Regions from separate parts of the Pseudoduganella sp. R-31 genome, predicted to be linked through region 3. Evidence: predicted binding sites of a transcription regulator. Region 3 holds the regulator's gene; each other region holds the start of a gene.
The links. Region 3 encodes HrcA, which represses chaperone genes, less so after heat shock. Its sites were predicted from a motif close to TTAGCACTCNNNNNNNNNGAGTGCTAA; they were not measured.

Region 1 (3,253 bases), 1.9 Mb from region 3:
CGCCGAGCAGCGTGCCCGGGCCGCCCTCGACAAGGTAGGCTTGCTGGACCGCGCCGACGGCCAGCCGCTGGCCCTGTCCGGCGGCGAGCAGCAGCGCGTGTCGATCGCACGCGCCATCGTCAACCGCCCGCAAATCATCCTGGCCGACGAGCCGACCGCCAACCTGGACCGCGCCAGCGCCAACCGGGTGATCGATGCGCTGCATGCCTTCCACTCGGTCGGCGTGACTTGCCTGATTTCCTCGCACGATGAACAGATCCTGGACGCCGCGGCACGCGTGATCCATCTCGAACGTGGCGAACTGATGAGGGAAGCCGCATGAGCACCTGGCTGCGCCACCACCTGTTCGCCCTCGGCTCTGCACTGGTGCACGTGCGCCGGGCGCCAGGTTCTTTCCTGTTCAATATCCTGGTGGTCGCGATTGCGCTGGCCCTGCCCTTCATGGGCGTGACCTTGCTCGACAATGTACGGCCGATGTCGGAGCAGATGGCGGTCGAGCCTGAACTCAGCGTCTTCATCAAGGCCGACACGCCGCGCGAACAGGCCACCGGGCTGGCCTCCTCGCTGCGCAACATTGCACCGACGGCCAAGATCATCTTCACTTCGCGCGAAAAAGCGCTGGAACAGCTCAATGCCAAGAGCGGCTTGTCCGACGTGGTCGCCACCCTGGGCGAGAATCCGCTGCCGGACAGCTACGTGGTGAAGCTGAACGCCTTCCAGGACGCGGCCGAAGGCAGCAAGATCGACAGCATCGCCGACCAGATGCGCGCCCTGCCGGGCGTGGAATCGGTGCAAGTCGATTCGGCCTGGGTAAAACGGCTGGCTGCCCTGCTGGGCGTGCTGCGCCTGGCCCTGCTCCTGCTGGCCGCCACGCTGGCCACAGTGGTGGTGGCGGTAGTGTTCAATACCATACGCCTGCAAGTGATGACCCAGCGCGAAGAAATCCTGGTGTCCAAGCTGATCGGCGCCAGCGACAGTTTCATCCACCGCCCCTTCTATTACACCGGCGCCCTGCTCGGCCTGTGTGCCGGCGGCGTGGCCCTGGGCGGCGTGGCGCTGGCCCTGCAGCCCCTCAACCGGGCCATTGCAGAGTTTGCAAGACTGTACGCCTCCGAATTCCAGCTGGCTCCGCTCGATCCCCTGGGCACGGCCGGCCTGCTGGCCCTGTCCGCCGGCCTCGGCCTGATCGGCGCCCTGCTTTGCGTCCAGCGTCATCTTTCCAGGCTAAATTGAAAGTGCGTACCCGCACGGAGCCGCGCCCCTGCCCGCCTTATCCTGACTTTGATCCAACGCAAGGAATAGCGCTTTGCCGATAGTGTTTTTGCTATCAGAGCCATAAAATCCCAGCAATTGGCACTCACCAAGGGAGAGTGCTAATATATGTTCAGAACGGCATGATAGAGGTTAAGAATCATTTAAGTTCTGTCGTGCATGCTGGTAACTCTGAAAAGCATTCCCTTCAAGCGAGGATAGACAAGATGACCGCAACAAACGCACTGGCACCTGCCGGCAGCAACGCGCTGACCCTTGGCTTCAGCGGGAGCCTGGGCAACCTGGACGCTTATATCTCGGCTGTCAATCGCCTGCCCATGCTGACCCATGAGGAAGAAGTGGCGCTGGGCAAGAGCCTGAAGGAAAAGAACGATATCAAGGCCGCGGAAACGCTGGTGACTTCTCACCTGCGCCTGGTGGTGTCGATCGCGCGCGGCTACCTGGGCTATGGCCTGCCGCACGGCGACCTGATCCAGGAAGGCAATATCGGCCTGATGAAGGCAGTCAAGCGCTTCGACCCCGACCAGGGCGTGCGCCTGGTGTCCTATGCCATGCACTGGATCAAGGCTGAAATCCACGAATACATCTTGAAGAACTGGCGCCTTGTCAAAGTGGCCACCACCAAGGCCCAGCGCAAGCTGTTCTTCAACCTGCGCAGCCACAAGCAGGGGCTCGACGCCATGTCGCCGGCGCAAATCGACGAACTGGCCAGGACCCTGGACGTGAAGCGCGAGGACGTGATCGAGATGGAAACCCGCCTGAGCGGCCGTGACATCGCGCTGGAAGCGCCGTCCGACGACGAAGACGACAAGTTTTCGCCCATCGCCTACCTGTCCTCCGACAATATGGAGCCGACCAAGGTGCTGGAAGCGGAACAGGTGGTGCGCCTGCAGTCCGAAGGCCTGGAAACCGCCCTGTCCAAGCTCGACGCCCGTTCGCGCCGCATCGTCGAGGCACGCTGGCTGGCCAACGACGATGGTTCGGGCGCCACGCTGCATACGCTGGCGGAAGAGTTCGGCGTGTCGGCCGAGCGCATCCGCCAGATCGAAGCGGCTGCGCTGAAGAAAATGAAGGGTGCGCTGGCCGCCTACATGTAAGCCTGCACCCTCCGGCAAAAGCACCGATTCCGCAAGGGTCGGTGCTTTTTTACTTTTGGGCAAGCTTCTTAATGTCGGGAATTTTTACATTCCACATCGCAACTATCGCTAAGCCCTTGATATGGCTGAGTTTGAATTCCTGGCATAGCGATTGCTTAGTAACTCTCAAGCACACTCACTGAGGAGTTACCCATGTTCAAGAAGCTTGCATTGACCGCAATTTGCGCCCTGACAGCCAGCTTGGCCGTTGCAGGCCCGACCAAAGACGGACAAACCTACGGCAATCCACTGGCATTGACGGTTGATTCGGTAATCAGTGCTGGCTGGAATCCTGACGGTGAATCGGTTTGGACCTTTGCCGACTGGATTCACGTAAAAGACCTGGAGGTCCTGTACGTGACGGTGAGCGTCGACACCACCTTCGACTTTGGCATTACGCCGCCAAATGGCGGCAGCGTCCAGGATTTCGACTTCGACCTCTTCCTCGACAACGTTGGGGTGGCCAAGACCCTCCCCAAGCCCAGCAGCTATTCCGCTTACTGGGACGAAGTTTCCCTGACGGCGGGCGTCGTCCACACCTTCAAGCTCAATTCGCTGAACGTGCACGACAACAATACCAATGTCGAATTCAAAGTCATGGCCAACAGCGCCAATGCGCCGACCGACCCGGGCCTTCCCCCGCAAGAGGTTCCGGAACCCGCTTCCTTGGCACTGCTTGGCGTCGGCCTGATGGGCTTGGGGGTAGCCCGCCGCCGCCGCACACAATAAGTTGTGAAAACCAACTATAAAAACTGGCGCCCTCCGGGGCGCTTTTTTTTCGGCACGACCATACTGTTGAGTGGACTCAACAGTGCAACACGATAGTTTGTAATTTGCTAAGCTGT
Region 2 (3,253 bases), 920 kb from region 3:
GGAGGTCGCGCCTTCGATCTGGGTGCGGATCTGTGTCACGCGGCCTTCGATGGCCGAAGCTTCGCCTGCGCCGTCGATGACGATGGTGTTTTCCTTGCCCACTTCGATGCGCTTGGCTTGGCCCAGTTCTGCCAGGGTGGCTTTTTCCAGGGTCAGGCCGACTTCTTCAGCCACTACCTGGCCGCCGGTCAGGATGGCGATGTCTTCCAGCATGGCCTTGCGACGGTCGCCGAAGCCAGGAGCTTTCACTGCGCAGGTCTTCAGGATGCCGCGGATGTTGTTGACCACCAGGGTCGCCAGTGCTTCGCCTTCGATGTCTTCAGCGATGATCAGCAGTGGACGGCCGGCTTTTGCTACTTGCTCCAGTACTGGCAGCAGGTCGCGGATGTTGGAGATCTTCTTGTCGCACAGCAGGACGAATGGGTTCTCCAGGACGGCAACTTGCTTTTCCTGGTTGTTGATGAAGTATGGGGACAGGTAGCCGCGGTCGAACTGCATGCCTTCCACGATGTCCAGCTCGTCGTGCAGGGACTTGCCGTCTTCAACGGTGATGACGCCTTCCTTGCCCACTTTTTCCATCGCTTCGGAGATGCGCTCGCCGATCGATGCGTCGGAGTTGGCGGAGATCGCGCCAACCTGGGCGATTTCCTTGGAGGTGGTGCATGGCTTGGAGATGGACTTCAGCTGTTCGACGGTGGCAGCAACTGCCTTGTCGATGCCGCGCTTCAGGTCCATCGGGTTCATGCCGGCGGCAACGTATTTCATGCCTTCGCGGACGATGGCCTGGGCCAGCACGGTTGCGGTGGTGGTACCGTCACCGGCGTTGTCGGAGGTCTTGGAAGCGACTTCCTTGACCATCTGCGCGCCCATGTTCATCAGCTTGTCTTTCAGTTCGATCTCTTTGGCGACCGAAACGCCGTCCTTGGTGACGGTTGGGGCGCCGAAGGAGCGCTCCAGCACCACGTTGCGGCCTTTCGGGCCCAGGGTGACTTTCACTGCGTTGGCGAGGATGTTCACGCCTTCGACCATCTTGGAACGTGCGGAATCGCCGAAAATGACTTCTTTAGCTGCCATGTTTGTTTCTCCTGAATTCTGTATCTAGGGGGCTGTGATTACTTCTGTACCACGGCCATGATGTCTTCTTCGCGCATTACCAGCAGTTCCTGGCCGTCTACCTTGACGGCTTGGCCGGCGTATTTGCCGAACAGAACGCGGTCGCCCACTTTCACTTCCAGAGCACGCACGGTGCCGTTGTCAGCAACTTTGCCGTTGCCAACTGCCAGCACTTCACCCTGGTCCGGCTTTTCAGCGGCTGCATCAGGGATGATCAGGCCGGACGCGGTCTTGGTTTCCTGGTCCAGGCGTTTGACGATGACGCGGTCATGCAAAGGGCGAAGGTTCATACAAAACTCCTTTTACTCGGTTTATTGACAGTTGTTAGCACTCTCGGCTAACGAGTGCCAACAATTATAGGGACGACACTTTCCCTTTTCAAGGGAATTTCTTTGCGCTTGGTCAAGCGTTGAATTGATATCAATCATGCCAGAGATGCAACGGCATGGCGCGCGAGTGGCGGGGAGGGGGTAAAGCGGGGCAGTTATAAAAGAAAAATGGGACCGTCGCCGGTCCCATCATGGTCACGCACGCAGATCAATGCTGTTTGCGGCGATGCACGCCGGCCATGCCGAGCAGGCCGATGCCGAGCAACCCCAGCACGCCCGGTTCAGGGACGGGGGCGACAAAATCGAGGATACCGCCTTCCTGCGTGATGGCAATGTCGAGGGCGTTGGTGCAATCCACGGTATCGCAATCGACGCCTTGCGTGGTGTTGTTGAATGCTGCGAACGAGGCAGTGTAGAACGGATCCGGGTCGAAGAAGTAGGCTTTGCCTTCCGCGGTCAGGAACCAGCTCATGGTGACGTTCTGGAACACGCCGCCGAGGTTGTCGATGCCGCCTACGCCATTGTAGGCAAAGTCGGACCAGGCCAGCTGGGTCTGGGCGCCGGCAAAGTTAATGGACGGATCGGTTCCGACCACGGCCTGGTTATAGGTGTTGTCGTTGCCGACGTCGGCCCACAGCTGCAGCGACAGCGCGGTCGGGGTGCAGGAAACGCCCGGGCCAAGAATGCCGCTGCAAGAGAAGTCCTGGTGGAACGTGGCATACAAGCCATAGTCGAAGTTGACGCGGGTATCCGTAGTCGACACGTTGTTCGAATTCAGCGAAAAGCCGCTGAACACGATGTAGCCGTTGGACACGTAATTGTTGCCCACGCCGGTATAGGCCACGCGCGCGGACGACACGCCGTTGATGGCGTCGGCGGTGAAGATGTTGCCGGCAGGTGCCAGTCCCGTTGGGTCCACCTGGAAGGAGGGTGCAGCGGCAGCGCTGCCAGTTGCCAGAGCGCCAAACGCTAGCAGCATGCTGGCGGCCAGGCCGCGAACGCTAGGTGTGAGAATCTTCATTACATTTCTCCGTTGAGAGGATAAAGCACCAGTTTTGGGATGACTGAGCATTAAATTTGTTCAGGTCATGATCTTTATCAAAGCAATACATATGCCACATTTAAAATGCGGCCGAAAAACAAAAACTTAGTATTAACTTTCAAACCATGTTGTTTGCGCTGCGCGGCCTGCTCTGTAAAATATTCCGACATGTAGCTTCTCAAGATTAAGTAGCAAATTCAATGACTTGGATGATATATTTGGTGAGCATTCGCATGTTTTGATATTTTGTGTGACTTTTTATGCCGCGCTCGGCGTGAGTATTAATTTAAAATTAAACTGCATTTATTTCGACTGCGCGGCAAGCATTGCCGAGAATTTGCGCTTGGCTAACTGAATTGCTAGCCAGTTCAGGGGATGGCTATTGCCGCCCGGTCGCCAGGTGTAGACGAATTTGTCGCGATAGGCGTCGTACTGGAAGCCATGCGGTGCGGCCAGGATCTTGCCGCGCTTGAGCATCATCTTGACGGCCTGGGTGGCGGCCACGCCCGAGCAAAGCTGGCAAGCCATCGAGGTCGAGGCGCCGCGCCGCTCCGCCAGGTTGATACCGCCCGGCACCAGGTAGCTGCGATGCAGGGCGGCCGGCGCTAGGCCGACCAGGAAGCGGATTGCCATGTCCAGCTCCGGCAGGTCGCCCCAGCCGAAGTACTCTTCGAAGGTCGTCCCGCCCGGCACGAAGTTCAGGCCCGCCACGCTCATGCCCAGCGGCGCCGCGCAAGTGGCCGGCACGCCCAGCGCCTCGCACATGGCA
Region 3 (3,253 bases):
GCCACTGTTGTTCAGGCCGGAAATGGTGCCGCCAATGGTGAAACTGGCTTTGCCGCCGCAGGCTGCCAGGGCGACGGCCAGCAGGGCCGCGACAAGGAATTTTGCTTTCATCTGGACTCTTTCTTAGTTGCAGGTAACAGTCACGATCAAGTTGAAATTGATATCCTTACTTGGCTCGATTTTGCCGGTACCGTTGCCGTTGGTGCCACCGGCGACCGTGCATTTCTGGCTGGGGTTGGTCGGTTGGTTCAGCACGGTGACCCCATACACGCTGCCGTTGCCGATCGGGGTGGCGAACTGCCAGCTGCCGTTGGCGGCCACGTTCACGGTCTGGGCCCCGTTGGCCAGCACCAGGCCGCTGCCGGCCAGGCCGCTGACCGTGCCGCCCAGCGGGTACGGGTCGGGGGTGCAGGTCACGACTGTCTGGTTGTAGGTGTAGTAGTTGATCTTGCCGGTGTTGTTGGCCAGCTTGCAGCTGACGTTGGCCGGCACGCTCTTGATGCTCACATTGAACTGGGAGTCCGGAGCCATCAGCGTCTTGAAGGAATAACTGCCGTTGCCAGCGGTGGTGATGGTCAGGTCGTCGCCGCCATTGTTCTGCAGCACCAGGTCGCCGCGGTCCAGTCCGAGGACCTGGACTACCAGGGCGATGCTGCCATTGCCCTTGCCGCCGCAGGCGGCCAGTCCGGCGACGCACAGCAGCGCGGCGGCGGCAGACAGATACTTACTCTTCATTCCACTTTCTCCAGTCGGTTGCGCGCGTCGCGCGGTCAAATCGGCGCCTATTTTAGTGCATTTGCACCATCCATAGCCGATTTGGCCAGCTTTTCCCTTGTAACAGCTTGCAACCGCGGCGCGGTACAATGCGCCCATGAAGCCGAAAGCCATCCTGTTCGACCTGGACGATACCCTGTGGCCGATCGCGCCTGTCATCGCTGAAGCGGAGCTGACGCTGCACGCCTGGCTGGCGGCCCATGCGCCCAGGGTGGCGGCGCAATGGTCGATCGATGCCTTGCGCGCGCACCGCGCCGAACTGGCGGCGGCGCAGCCGGAACTGCTGATCGACCTGGGCCAGTTGCGCCGCGCCAGCCTGCACGCGGCCTTTGCCGCGGCCGGCGAGGATGCCGCCCATGTCGAGGGCGCGATGGCGCACTTCTTTGCCGCGCGCAATGCAGTCACGCCGTATGACGATGTACTGCCGGGCTTGCTCAAGCTGCGCCAGCATGTGCAGCTGGGCACGATTTCCAATGGCAATGCCGACCTGGAAGTGATCGGCCTGGCCCACCATTTCGAGGTATCGCTGGCGGCGGCCCGTTTCGGCGCGGCCAAGCCGGCGCCGGACATCTTCCGCGCGGCCTGCCAGGCGCTGGGCGTGGCGCCGCACGATGCGGTGTACGTGGGCGACGACCTGGCGCTGGACGTGGCGGGGGCGCAGGCGGCCGGCTTGCGCGCGGTGTGGATGAACCGGCACGGCGCCGGCCTGCCGGACGGTGCGCCGCAGCCGGACGCGATTTGCGCCACGCTCGATGAATTGCTTGCGTGGCTGGAACAACAGTTGGCAGAATAGGCCTATGCATCTCGATATCCGTGCCCAAACCCTGCTCAAAGCCCTGGTTGAGCGTTACATCGCCGACGGCCAGCCGGTGGGCTCGCGCGCCCTGTCCAAGATTTCCGGGCTGGAGCTGTCGCCGGCCACCATCCGCAACATCATGGCCGACCTGGAAGAGCAGGGCTATGTCGCCAGCCCGCATACTTCGGCGGGACGGGTGCCGACCCCGCGCGGCTACCGCATCTTTGTCGACACCCTGCTGACGGTGCAGCACATCGATGAAAGCGCGGTGCAGGCCAGCCTGCGCGCGGCCTCGCCGCAGCCGCAAAAGCTGATTGCCAATGCGGCCCAGATGCTGTCGTCGCTGACCCAGTTTGCCGGCGTGGTGCTGGCGCCGCGCCACGAGTCGGTGTTCCAGCAGATCGAATTCCTGCGCCTGGGCGAAAAGCGGGTGCTGCTGGTGATTGTTTCACCCGGCGGCGACGTGCAAAACCGCATCCTGCTGACCGACGTCGATTACACGCCGGCCCAGTTGCAGCAGTCGGCCAATTTCATCAACCAGCACTATTCCGGGCTGTCGTTCGAGGACGTGCGCGGGCGCCTGCAGCATGAGCTGCGCCAGTTGCGCGACGATATGGGGCGCCTGATGCAGGCGGCGGTGGAGGCGGGCAGCGAGGCCATGGCCGAATCGGAAGACATGGTGATCGCCGGCGAGCGCAACCTGCTGTCGGTGGCCGACCTGTCCTCGAACATGAGCTCGCTGCGCGCGATGTTCGACCTGTTCGAGCAAAAGACCGGGCTGATGCAGCTATTGGACGTGTCGTCCAAGGCCTCCGGCGTGCAGATCTTCATCGGCGGCGAATCGCAGCTGGTGCCGATGGATGAAATGAGCGTGGTCACCGCGCCCTATGAGGCCAACGGCAAGATCGTGGGGACGCTGGGGGTGATCGGGCCGACCCGCATGGCGTACGAGCGAGTGATCCCGATTGTCGATATCACGTCGCGGCTGCTGTCGAACGCGCTGAGCAACCACTGAAAAATCAATGCTTGTGCGGGCAGTTGACCTTGGTGCAGCTGCCGTAGATGGCCAGCGCGTGTTCGGCGATCTTGAAGCCGCGCTCGGCGGCGATGCTTTGCTGGCGCTTTTCAATCTCTTCGTCGACGAATTCTTCCACCCGGCCGCAATCGAGGCAGACCAGGTGGTCGTGGTGCGAGCCTTCGTTGAGCTCGAAAATCGCCTTGCCGCTTTCGAAATGGTTGCGGTTGAGCAAGCCGGCCTGTTCGAACTGGGTCAGCACGCGGTACACCGTGGCCAGGCCGACGTCCATGTTTTCGGCCAGCAGCAGCTTGTACACGTCTTCCGCCGTCAGGTGGCGCACGGGGCTGCTCTGGAAAATATCGAGGATCTTCAGGCGCGGCAGGGTAGCCTTCAGGCCGGAGGCCTTCAGGTCGGTAGGGCTGTTACTCATGTTTGCTAACGTCAGTTGCGGGAAGTGCTTTATGATATAGCGTTTTAGGCACTTCTGCTCACGGAATTGAGGTATGCATAATATGCGTTTGACCCCGCTGTCTTTGTTGCAACGTAGCACTCCGCTGCTGGCTGCCGCCCTGTTGGCTGCCTGCGCCAGCAAGCCAGCCACCGTGGCCCCGGTGGAAGCCTCGCAGGGGGCCCAGACCACCCAGATCACCAAGACGCAGAAATTC

Region 1: the regulator HrcA is predicted to act here: its motif matches at 1,351-1,377, upstream of rpoH (RNA polymerase sigma factor RpoH).
Region 2: the regulator HrcA is predicted to act here: its motif matches at 1,438-1,464, upstream of groES (co-chaperone GroES).

What each region holds. Positions count from the first base shown of each region.
Region 1 covers NZ_CP183986.1:1,665,960-1,669,212, reverse strand. The annotation lists gene ACN9MY_RS07740 (cell division ATP-binding protein FtsE) at 1-322, shown strand, start outside; gene ftsX (permease-like cell division protein FtsX) at 319-1,233, shown strand; gene rpoH (RNA polymerase sigma factor RpoH) at 1,479-2,369, shown strand; gene ACN9MY_RS07725 (PEP-CTERM sorting domain-containing protein) at 2,562-3,137, shown strand.
Region 2 covers NZ_CP183986.1:5,637,285-5,640,537, reverse strand. The annotation lists gene groL (chaperonin GroEL) at 1-1,074, opposite strand, end outside; gene groES (co-chaperone GroES) at 1,113-1,403, opposite strand; gene pepA (flocculation-associated PEP-CTERM protein PepA) at 1,651-2,463, opposite strand; gene ACN9MY_RS25720 (ThiF family adenylyltransferase) at 2,788-3,253, opposite strand, start outside.
Region 3 covers NZ_CP183986.1:6,553,720-6,556,972, reverse strand. The annotation lists gene ACN9MY_RS29880 (hypothetical protein) at 1-111, opposite strand, end outside; gene ACN9MY_RS29875 (hypothetical protein) at 124-735, opposite strand; gene ACN9MY_RS29870 (HAD family hydrolase) at 872-1,567, shown strand; gene hrcA (heat-inducible transcriptional repressor HrcA) at 1,572-2,585, shown strand; gene fur (ferric iron uptake transcriptional regulator) at 2,590-3,018, opposite strand; gene ACN9MY_RS29855 (outer membrane protein assembly factor BamE) at 3,125-3,253, shown strand, end outside.